Regions from separate parts of the Streptomyces sp. NPDC001816 genome, predicted to be linked through region 2. Evidence: riboswitches for the same ligand, from Rfam matches in the RefSeq annotation. Region 2 holds a riboswitch; each other region holds the start of a gene.

Region 1 (3,264 bases), on a different contig from region 2:
CGAGCTGCTCGCCGACACCCTGGGCGCCTGGACGGGCACCCCGGGCGCGCCGCGGCCCGTGCCGCCGGTGACCGCCGACGACACCGGCCGGGTGGTCATCGTCGACCGGCCGGGCGCCGTCCAGACCCAGCTGCTCATCGGCCGGATCGGACCCGACCGGCACGACCGCGTGTGGGCCGCCCAGGTGCTCGGCACCTACTGCCTCGGCGGCACCCTCACCTCCCGCCTGGACCGCGTCCTGCGCGAGGAGAAGGGCTACACCTACGGCGTGCGCTCCTTCGGGCAGGTCCTGCGCTCCGCGCCGGACGGCACGGGCGCCGCGATGCTCGCGATCAGCGGCTCCGTGGACACCCCGAACACCGGTCCCGCGCTGCAGGACCTGTGGACGGTGCTGCGCACGCTCGCCGCGGAGGGCCTGACCGACGCCGAGCGGGACGTCGCCGTGCAGAACCTGGTCGGTGTGGCGCCGCTGAAGTACGAGACCGCGGCGGCCGTCGCGAGCACGCTGGCGGACCAGGTCGAGCAGTACCTGCCCGACGACTTCCAGGCGACTCTGTATCAGCAGCTCGCCGGCACCGGCACCGTGGAGGCCACCGCGGCGGTCATCAACGCCTTCCCGGTGGACCGCCTGGTGACCGTCCTCGTCGGTGACGCGGCCGAGATCAAGGCGTCGGTCGAGGCGCTCGGCATCGGCGAAGTCACCGTCGTGGCAGCCGAGTAGCGGCTTACGGCGCACCGCGCGCGTGGGGCCCTGACGATCCGACGGGTCGTCAGGGCCCTTTGCCGTGCGGAGCCCTTCCCCAGATGTCCGAATTGGGGCAGAGGTTGCCTGTCTGGCCTGTGGGATGCGCTACAAAAGCCCGGATCCGTTTGGGGATCGAAAGTCGGGCCGCATAGCGTCGACCGGGCTGTTCGTCAGGCAGTGCGCCGCGCCCGCGGCACCGGACAGTCATCGCCGAGTCCCCCCACGGCGCGAGCCAGGGGAGCCGGGGACCCACCGCAGTCCCTGGGGTGAATCGGACGCCCGCGCACCGGCGAGGGGGTCCGTAGGAGACCTTCCTGCTCCGAACCCGTCAGCTAACCCGGTAGGCGAGAGGGAAGGAAAGGACCAGCCACTTCATGGCGTTCATGTACGCCACCGGGAAGCACCGCAAGCCCGGCCGGGTCAAGCGCACCACCGTTCAGGCGGCCGGTGTCGCGGCCCTCACCACCACCGGTGTCGTCGGCACCCTGGCGGCCGGCCCGGCGCTCGCCGCGGACAACTCCGTCGAGGACACCGGCCTCACCCCGGTCATCACCGAAAGCGACTCGGTCGCCGAGCAGATCGACGCGCAGGCCGAGGCCCAGCTGGTGGCCGCCCGGCAGAAGGCGGCCGAGGAGGCCGCGGCCAAGGTGGCCGCGATGGAGGCGAAGAAGGAGCGCGAGGCCCAGGCCCGCGCCGCGCGAGAGGCCGAGCGCAAGCGCCTGAACGCCTTCGTCGCCCCGATCGCGCACTCGTACGTCTCCACCGGCTACAAGGCCAGCAGCTCCCTGTGGTCCTCCGGTTCCCACACCGGCATCGACTTCCACGCGGCCAGCGGGACGTCCGTCCACGCGGTCGGCTCCGGCACGGTCGTCTCCACCGGGTGGGGCGGCGCGTACGGCAACCAGATCGTGATCCGGATGGCCGACGGCATGTACACCCAGTACGGACACCTGTCGTCCATCGGCGTCGTCGTGGGCCAGAAGGTCCTCCCGGGCCAGCAGATCGGCCTGTCCGGCGCGACCGGCAACGTCACCGGACCGCATCTGCACTTCGAGGCCCGCACGACCTCCGAGTACGGTTCGGACGTCGACCCGATCGCCTATCTCCGCCAGCACGGCGTGAACGTCTGACGCTCCGGCGCACGACATCCCGAAGCCCCGGCTCACGAGCCGGGGCTTTCGCCGTTTTTCGCAGTGCCTGCGGCATCCGCTGTCCAAAAAATATCCATGGATTCCGGCCTGCCGTCGGAAATTCCGGCTCATTGCAATAGAGTCACGGAACATGCGTCCATCGTCGACGTTTCACGGGGATTAAAGCGGAGGTCGGTCATGCGTATTCCGGCGCACTCGGTGTGCACGGCGATCCGGGACGACATCGTCGCGGGTGTCTACGAGCGCGGCGGCCGCCTCACCGAGGAAGTCCTCGCCCGCCGCTACGGCGTCTCGCGCGTCCCTGTCCGTGAGGCCCTGCGCACCCTGGAGGCGGAGGGCTTCGTGGTGACCCGACGGCACGCGGGCGCGTGCGTGGCCGAGCCGACCGAGCAGGAGGCCGCCGACCTGCTGGAGATGCGCACGCTCCTGGAGCCGCTCGGCGCCTCCCGGGCCGCCCAGCGGCGCACCGAGGCCCATCTGAAGGTGCTGCGAGGGCTGGTCCGGCTGGGCCAGGAGCGGGCCAGGCGGGGCAGCAGCGACGATCTGCGCTCGCTGGGCGGCTGGTTCCACGAGACGCTGGCGCAGGCCTCCGGAAGCCCCTCGCTGTCCTCGATGCTGACCCAGCTGCGGCACAAGATCGCCTGGATGTACACGGTGGAGGCGCCGCCGAGTCCGGTGGACTCCTGGGCGGAGCACGGCGCGATCGTGGACGCGGTGGCACGCGGCGACAGCGAGCGCGCGCGGGCGATCACGGCGATGCACACGGAGCGCTCGACGGGCGCGCACCGGCTGCGGTTCACCTCGGGCGGGGACCGCTCCGAGCGTGTGAGGAACTCGCAACATGCCGTAAACATGCAGAGCCTGCGGCATTAACACGGGCGCCGTATACAAAGAGGAGATATTCGATGGGCGGGTATTTCCGCTGCCCTTTTCCCGGTGCGCCGTGAATTCGCGGTCGCGTGCCTTCGGTGTGCCTGTGGTGAATTCCCCGGACCGGGTGCAAAGAATGCGGAAGCCGCGCCACCCGGAAAGGGTGACGCGGCTTCCTGGCATGCCTCAGACGGTCTCGGGGAGCTCTTCCAGCCCCTCGGAGACCAGCTTGGCCAGACGGTCCAGGGCGATGTCCGCGCCCTCGGCGTCGGAGGCGAGGACGATCTCCTCGCCGCCCTGGGCGCCCAGGCCCAGGACAGCCAGCATGGAGGCCGCGTTGACGGGGTTGCCGTCAGCCTTGGCGATCGTCACCGGGACACCTGCGGCCGTGGCGGCCCGGACGAAGATGGATGCGGGGCGGGCGTGGAGGCCCTCGGCCCAGCCGACGTTGACGCGGCGCTCAGCCATGTGTTGCTGCCCTTCGGTGTTCAGGGTTGT
Region 2 (3,264 bases):
CCGCGACCGAGTTGCCCCAGCGGGTGTTGGCGCTGTCCACGCCGCGCCGCACGGACGCCTCGTCCATGACGTCGTCGTGGTACAGCGTGGCCAGGTGGGTCAGCTCCACGACGACGGCCGACGGCACGACGCCCGGCGCGTACGGATCGCCGAACTGCGCCGCGAGCATGACGAGCAGCGGCCTGAACCGCTTCCCACCGGCCCGTACGAGGTGCTGCGCGGCCTCCGTGATGAACGGGACCTCGCTCTTGGTGGCTTCGAGCAAGCCTTCCTCGACAGCCGCCAATCCGGCCTGGACATCGGCTTCCAGAGCCTGGTCCCGCACGCTCAGCCCGAACGGCCCGACGACGGTCACGAGGGGTCTCCTGTCTGCTGGTGTCTGCTGGCGATTACACGGTTTGTCGATAGGTCGTTGCCATCACTCAAGTCAGCGTATCCGGTCCTGTTTCGATCACCGATAGCGCCCACCGGTCCAGCCCGGGCGGTATCGGATCAGGGCCGGTATGTTTTTGATCATCTGATAAGTGTGGGTACACAACGACTTAACAGGATCTCGCCCGATTTGTCGCGAACCGCACGGCGGGCGGAGTACTCCTTTTGCACCACACCCAGCAAATCTCCCGAATCCCCCATGTCTGATTTGGTACCCTTTGCCATTTCGTGAGTTGGGTCACGCGGGCCCGGGAATCGGCCAAGGGGCGCCACCCTCGTTCTCCCCTTTCCACATCGGGCAGTTGAGCGTTGGCAACCGCAAAGGATCAAGTGCCCCATTTGGAATAGATCAAGGTCAACTGCCTCATTGGGTGAATTCAGTACTTGTTCCCGACATGTGCTGTCGCATAGCTTCCGGGCCAGTCAGACGAACGCCGAATCCTGCCGCGTCTGACACCACCCATCGACGAACTCATTCGTACGGCAGGAGCGGGGGACCCAGGTAAGCCGCCGGACCGGACGACGCACGTCGCGCCGGGACAGCTAGGGGTGAAGTCGTGCCTCCCCCCAGAGGTACGGCCGGGCACCTCCCCGCCCGAACCCGACAGCTCACCTCGTAGGCGACGGAGAGGAACGTCCCCATGCTTGCTGCCGCTCAGCCCCGCCGCACCCGCACCAACCGCCTCGTCCGCAAGCTCGCCGTCATCGGCACCGGCGCCGCCGTGCTCGCCCTTCCCGTCATCGGCGCGACCAGCGCCTCCGCGGCCACCCCCACGGCCAGCACGCCGGCCACCACGCTCGCCGGGTACCCGAACAACCTCGACGGCTGGATCCGCGAGTCGCTCGCGATCATGCGCGAGAAGGGCATCCCGGGGACGTACAACGGCATCTACCGCAATGTCATCCGTGAGTCGTCGGGCAACCCGGCGGCCATCAACCTCTGGGACTCCAACGCGGCCAAGGGCATCCCGTCCAAGGGCCTGCTCCAGGTCATCGACCCGACGTTCAACGCGTACCACGTGGCCGGAACGTCCTTCGACATCTACGACCCGGTCGCGAACATCACGGCCGCCTGCAACTACGCGGCCAAGCGCTACGGGTCGATCGACAACGTCTTCGGCGCCTACTGACCGGCGCCCGCGGCGGGCCACTACTGATATCCCGGTCAGTCGGTCGGGAACAGTCTTTCGAGGACGACGGCGATGCCGTCGTCCTCGTTCGACGTGGTGATCTCATCGGCGACGGCCTTGAGTTCGGGGTGGGCGTTGGCCATGGCGACGCCGCGTCCGGCCCAGTCGAACATGGGGATGTCGTTGGGCATGTCGCCGAACGCGAGGGCCCGGCCGGCGGCGATCCCCAGGTACTCGGCGGCCAGCGCCAGCCCCGTCGCCTTCGTGACCCCGGACGGCTGCAGTTCCACGGTCCCGGGCCCCGACATCGTGACCGTCGCCAGCGAGCCCACCGCCGAGCGTGCGATCGCCGCCAACTCGTCGTCGGACAGCGTGTGGTGGCGCAGCAGCACCTTGCTGATGGGCTCGCACCACAGGTCGTCGCGGCGGCCGACCCGCACGGCGGGCAGGGTCGGGTGCGGCATCAGATACCCGGGTTCGATCAGGGTGAGCCCGTCCACGCCGTCCTGGTCGACGGCCGCGTAGACCTGCCCCACCTCGGCCTCGATCTTGCCGAGCGCGGTCTCGGCCAGTTCCCGGTCCAGCCGGACCGACCACAGCAGACGGTCGGCGCCGGCGTCGTAGACCTGCGCGCCCTGCCCGCACACCGCGAGCCCCGTGCTGCCGAGGCCCTCCAGGAGGGGCCGTACCCGAGGAGCCGGGCGGCCCGTCACCACCAGGTGCCGGGCGCCGGCCCGTGCCACCCGCTCCAGCGCGGCGCGCGACCGGTCGGAGACGGTGTCGTCGCCGCGCAGCAGCGTCCCGTCCAGGTCGGTGGCGATCAGTGAGTATGCGGGGGGTGCGGCCATGATCAGAGAATACGGATCCCACGCCCCGCCGACTCACCCTGAAGTTCCCGGACTTGTGTGCTCCTCGGCCCCAAGTGGCCCCTGCGGCCGCCCTGATGGTGGTGGAGTTGACGCGATCGGACCTGCCGGTGAGCGAGACGGCGTCGTCCGCGGCTCAGCCGTGTGCCGCCGCCAGATGCCCGGCCAGGCGCGGCGAGGCGAACTCCGTGCCGCAGACGAAGCGCATCACCGGGCCGTACGAGGACGCCGCCGGGAGGCCGGTGAAGTACAGGCCGGGGACGGAGGAGACGTACCCGGGTCCGAGCCTGGGCGTGCCCCGGCTCACCGCCAGCCGGGTGCGCAGCTCAGGGCCGAGGAAGTCCATCGCGGCGATGTTCACGCGGTAGCCGGTGGCCGCGATCACATGGTCGGCCGAGAGCCGCTCGGTGCCCTTGCCGTGGGTGCGGACGGTGAGGACCGGGCTGCCGTCCGGGGCCTCGGCGCCCACCACCCGCTCGACCTCCTGGACCTGCACCCTGCCCTCGAAGCGGTCGCGCAGCCACCAGGCGCCGAGCGGACCGAGGACCCGGCGGACCAGGTAGTGGCGGGTGCGGGCGGGCAGGAAGCGGTACGGGTGGGGGTAGTGGCTGAGCGCCCACAGGGACCAGGCACGGCCGAAGGGCGACTCGGGGCGCAGCCTCGGCTGCTCCCAGGGCGGGGCGCCGAAGGCGACCCGGCCGCGGCCGCGCGCGACCACGCGCACCCGGGCGCCGGCCTCGGCCGCGAGGGTGGCCGCCTCCAGCGCGGACTGGCCGGCGCCGACGACGATCAGCTCCTTGCCGGCGAAGCGGGTGAGGTCGTGGTGCTGGGAGCTG
Region 3 (3,264 bases), on a different contig from region 2:
CCTGGTGAGCTGGAGGAGAGCCCGTACGCCAGGGCCGGCAGCCGACTCCCGCGCGACCGCGCCCCGAACCCCGGCCCCGGCTCGGACCGCGCGCCCCTGCCGTCGGGCCGGCGCCGCGGCCGCCACCCCACCCCGCGCGCCCTGGCCCGCGCCCTGCCCGCCCTCCTGGTCGCCGCGGGGATCGGGTACGACCTGCTCACGCCGCGCGCCTTCACCGCCGTGCCCTTCTTCACGGCCGCCCCGCTGATCGCCGCGCCCCTGTCCTCGCTGCGCACCACGCTGCTCACCGGACTCGCCGCCCTGGTCGCCACCGTCGTCGTCACCACCCGGACCGGTCCCCCCACGGACGTGCACACGATCACCGAGATCGTCACCGTGGCCACGGTCGCCGTGCTGGCCGCCGCCATCAACCGCGTCCTGCGCCTCGGCGACCAGCGGCTCGCCTCCGCCCGGGAGATCGCCGAGGCCGCCCAGCGAGCCGTCGTGCCCGAACCGGACGACCGCATCGCCGGCTTCGACATCGCGGCCCGGTACGAGGCGGCACAGGAGGACGCCTTCATCGGCGGCGACCTGTACGCGGTGCAGGACAGCCCGCACGGCGTACGGCTGGTCGTCGGGGACGTACGCGGCAAGGGCATGGACGCGGTCGCCGCCGTCGCAGTGGTCATCGGGGCGTTCCGGGAGGCCGCCGAGCAGGAGACCACGCTGGAGGCGGTGGCCGCGCGGCTGGAGCGGGCGCTGGCCCGCGAGGGCACCCGGCGGGACGGGACCGACGCCTTCGAGGGCTTCACCACCGCCGTCCTCGCCGAACTCCCGCACGGCGGCAGCGGCGGCAGTGACGACGGCGTCGTCCGGATCGTCAACCGCGGCCACCCGCCACCGCTGCTCCTGCACGACGACGGCACCCTGCGCACCCTGGCCGCGCACGAACCCGCGCTGCCGCTCGGCATGGCCGACCTCGGCCGGTGGCCCGACCGCGCGACCGAGTCCGGCTTCCCGAGCGGCGCCACCCTGCTGCTCTACACCGACGGCCTGTCCGAGGCCCGTGACGCCCACGGCCGCTTCTACGACCCCCTTCGCCGGCTCGCCGGACGCCGCTTCCCCGACCCCCGCGCGCTGCTCGGCCGCCTCGCCGCGGAGGTGCGCCGGCACTCCGGGGGCGGGATGACGGACGACATGGCGCTGCTGGCCGTACGGCGGCCCTGACGACCCGCCAGTGTCACCCAAGGTGATCGGACGGAAGCCCTCCGCATAACATCTGAGACACCATCAAAACTGCCGAGACTCCTGGACGCCGGTCAACTCGCCCGTTTTCCACCGGTCCTGACGCCTACGTCCGCCCCGAAAAACGTTAATGATCAAGCAGAACGGCTTGGAATCTGACGTCCGGGTCTATTAACGTTCGATAACGCAGCGCGGTCGTCCCAGCCGTCACAAGAGGCGGCTCCGTGCGCACGCGCCGAATCCCGCAAGGGAACCGGGGAACCACCACCTTGGGGTGAATCACGCGGATGCCGCCGTGGAAGCACGGCAGGTATACGCGCGTAGGAGACCTTCCTGCTCCGAACCCGTCAGCTAACCCGGTAGGCGGAGGAAGGAAAGGAGTGCGCCTTCGTGGCGTCCAACCGGCCTGCCCCAGAAGCCCCGTTCATGCCGAGCGAGACCGAGACCTTCGGTTACTTCGGCGCTCAGAGCACCGACGAGGGCCCCTGGGAGGAGTGGAACCCCACCGAGGAGTCCATCCGGCCGGTACGCGGTCGGCACCGCGTGGGCAAGCAGCGCGGCGGCGGACTCGCCCGCAGCTCCACGGTCCTCGGCGTCGGTGTCATCGCCGCCGTCGGCGCGGGCGGCATGGCCAGCGCCCACACCGGCAAGCCGCCGGTCTCCATCTCCATGCCGGACCTGGACTCCGTCAGCTCCCTGTTCGACGACGGCTCCTCCTCCGACGCGCCCAAGGCCACCACGGCCTCGCTGACCAACGTCGGCACGACCGACGCCGCAAGCGACCAGAGCGACGCGGGCGAGGCCCTGCGCAACCGGATCATGGCCCAGGCCGAGCAGCAGCAGAGCAAGGCCGACAGCAAGGCCACCGCGATAGCGGCGGCCACCGCCGAGAAGCAGGCCGCCGACGCGGCCGCCAAGGCGCAGAAGGAAGCCGCAGCCAAGGCCGCCGAGGCCAAGAAGGCGGCGGAGGCCGCGGCCAAGAAGAAGGCCGAGGAAGAGCGCCTGGCCGCGCTGGCCAAGCAGTACAAGCTGCCGGTCGTCTCGTACACGATCACCGGCACCTTCGGCCAGCCCGGATCGATGTGGTCCTCCGGCTACCACACCGGCCTCGACTTCGCCGCGCCCACCGGCACCCTCATCAAGGCCATCCACAGCGGCACCATCACTCAGGCGGGCTGGGCCGGCGCCTACGGCTACCGCACCGTCCTCACCCTGGACGACGGCACCGAGCTGTGGTTCTGCCACCAGTCCTCGATCGGCGTCTCCGTCGGGCAGAAGGTCAGCACCGGCGACGTCATCGGCCGTGTCGGCGCCACCGGCAACGTCACCGGCCCGCACCTCCACCTGGAGGTCCACCCGGGCGGCCAGGCAACCGGCATCGACCCGATGGCGTGGCTGCGCGACAAGGGCCTCGCCCCCTGACACGTCCTTCTCCTGCGGGAACTCGGCACCGGCAGCGGAATGCGATCATTCACCGCCGGTGTTGTCGTAGAGCATGACTTCCCTGCGCACACTCGGCTCATCCGACCTTCAGGTCTTCCCCCTGGCCCTCGGCGGCAACGTCTTCGGCTGGACCGCCGACGAGGAGACCTCCTTCGCCGTCCTCGACGCCTACACGGCCGCCGGCGGCAACTTCGTCGACACCGCCGACTCCTACTCGGCGTGGATCGAGGGCCACAAGGGCGGGGAGTCCGAGACGATCATCGGCAGGTGGCTGAAGGCCCGCGGCAACCGCTCCGACGTCGTCATCGCGACCAAGGTCAGCCAGCACCCCCAGTACCAGGGCCTGACCGCGGCCAACATCAAGGCGGCCGCCGACGCCTCCCTGCGCCGCCTGGACACCGACCACATCGACCTCTATTACACGCACTTCGACAAGCCCGAGGTGCCCGTCGAGGAGATCATCGGTGCACTCGACGAGCTGGTGAAGGCGGGCAAGGTCCGGCACATCGCCGCCTCGAACATCTCGCCGGAGCGCCTCCAGGCCTCCCTGGACTTCTCCGAGCGCGAGGGCCTGGCCCGGTACGTCGCCCTCCAGCC

Evidence for each region. A riboswitch is a leader RNA that binds a small molecule or an ion and turns the genes downstream of it on or off. The one in region 2 is predicted to bind cyclic di-AMP.
Region 1: it holds a riboswitch for cyclic di-AMP, as region 2 does, so the genes downstream of both, ACFYZZ_RS00625 (M23 family metallopeptidase) here and ACFYZZ_RS40160 (transglycosylase SLT domain-containing protein) in region 2, are expected to answer to the same signal.
Region 3: it holds a riboswitch for cyclic di-AMP, as region 2 does, so the genes downstream of both, ACFYZZ_RS21730 (M23 family metallopeptidase) here and ACFYZZ_RS40160 (transglycosylase SLT domain-containing protein) in region 2, are expected to answer to the same signal.

The regions. Positions count from the first base shown of each region.
Region 1 is NZ_JBIATY010000001.1:143,148-146,411, forward strand. It holds gene ACFYZZ_RS00620 (M16 family metallopeptidase) at 1-721, shown strand, start outside; cyclic di-AMP (ydaO/yuaA leader) riboswitch at 944-1,107, shown strand; gene ACFYZZ_RS00625 (M23 family metallopeptidase) at 1,120-1,875, shown strand; gene ACFYZZ_RS00630 (GntR family transcriptional regulator) at 2,074-2,769, shown strand; gene ACFYZZ_RS00635 (HPr family phosphocarrier protein) at 2,953-3,234, opposite strand.
Region 2 is NZ_JBIATY010000016.1:167,623-170,886, reverse strand. It holds gene ACFYZZ_RS40165 (polyprenyl synthetase family protein) at 1-355, opposite strand, end outside; cyclic di-AMP (ydaO/yuaA leader) riboswitch at 855-1,068, shown strand; gene ACFYZZ_RS40160 (transglycosylase SLT domain-containing protein) at 1,074-1,562, shown strand; gene ACFYZZ_RS40155 (HAD family hydrolase) at 1,598-2,410, opposite strand; gene ACFYZZ_RS40150 (FAD-dependent oxidoreductase) at 2,565-3,264, opposite strand, start outside.
Region 3 is NZ_JBIATY010000006.1:20,788-24,051, reverse strand. It holds gene ACFYZZ_RS21735 (PP2C family protein-serine/threonine phosphatase) at 1-1,206, shown strand, start outside; cyclic di-AMP (ydaO/yuaA leader) riboswitch at 1,448-1,607, shown strand; gene ACFYZZ_RS21730 (M23 family metallopeptidase) at 1,615-2,646, shown strand; gene ACFYZZ_RS21725 (aldo/keto reductase) at 2,720-3,264, shown strand, end outside.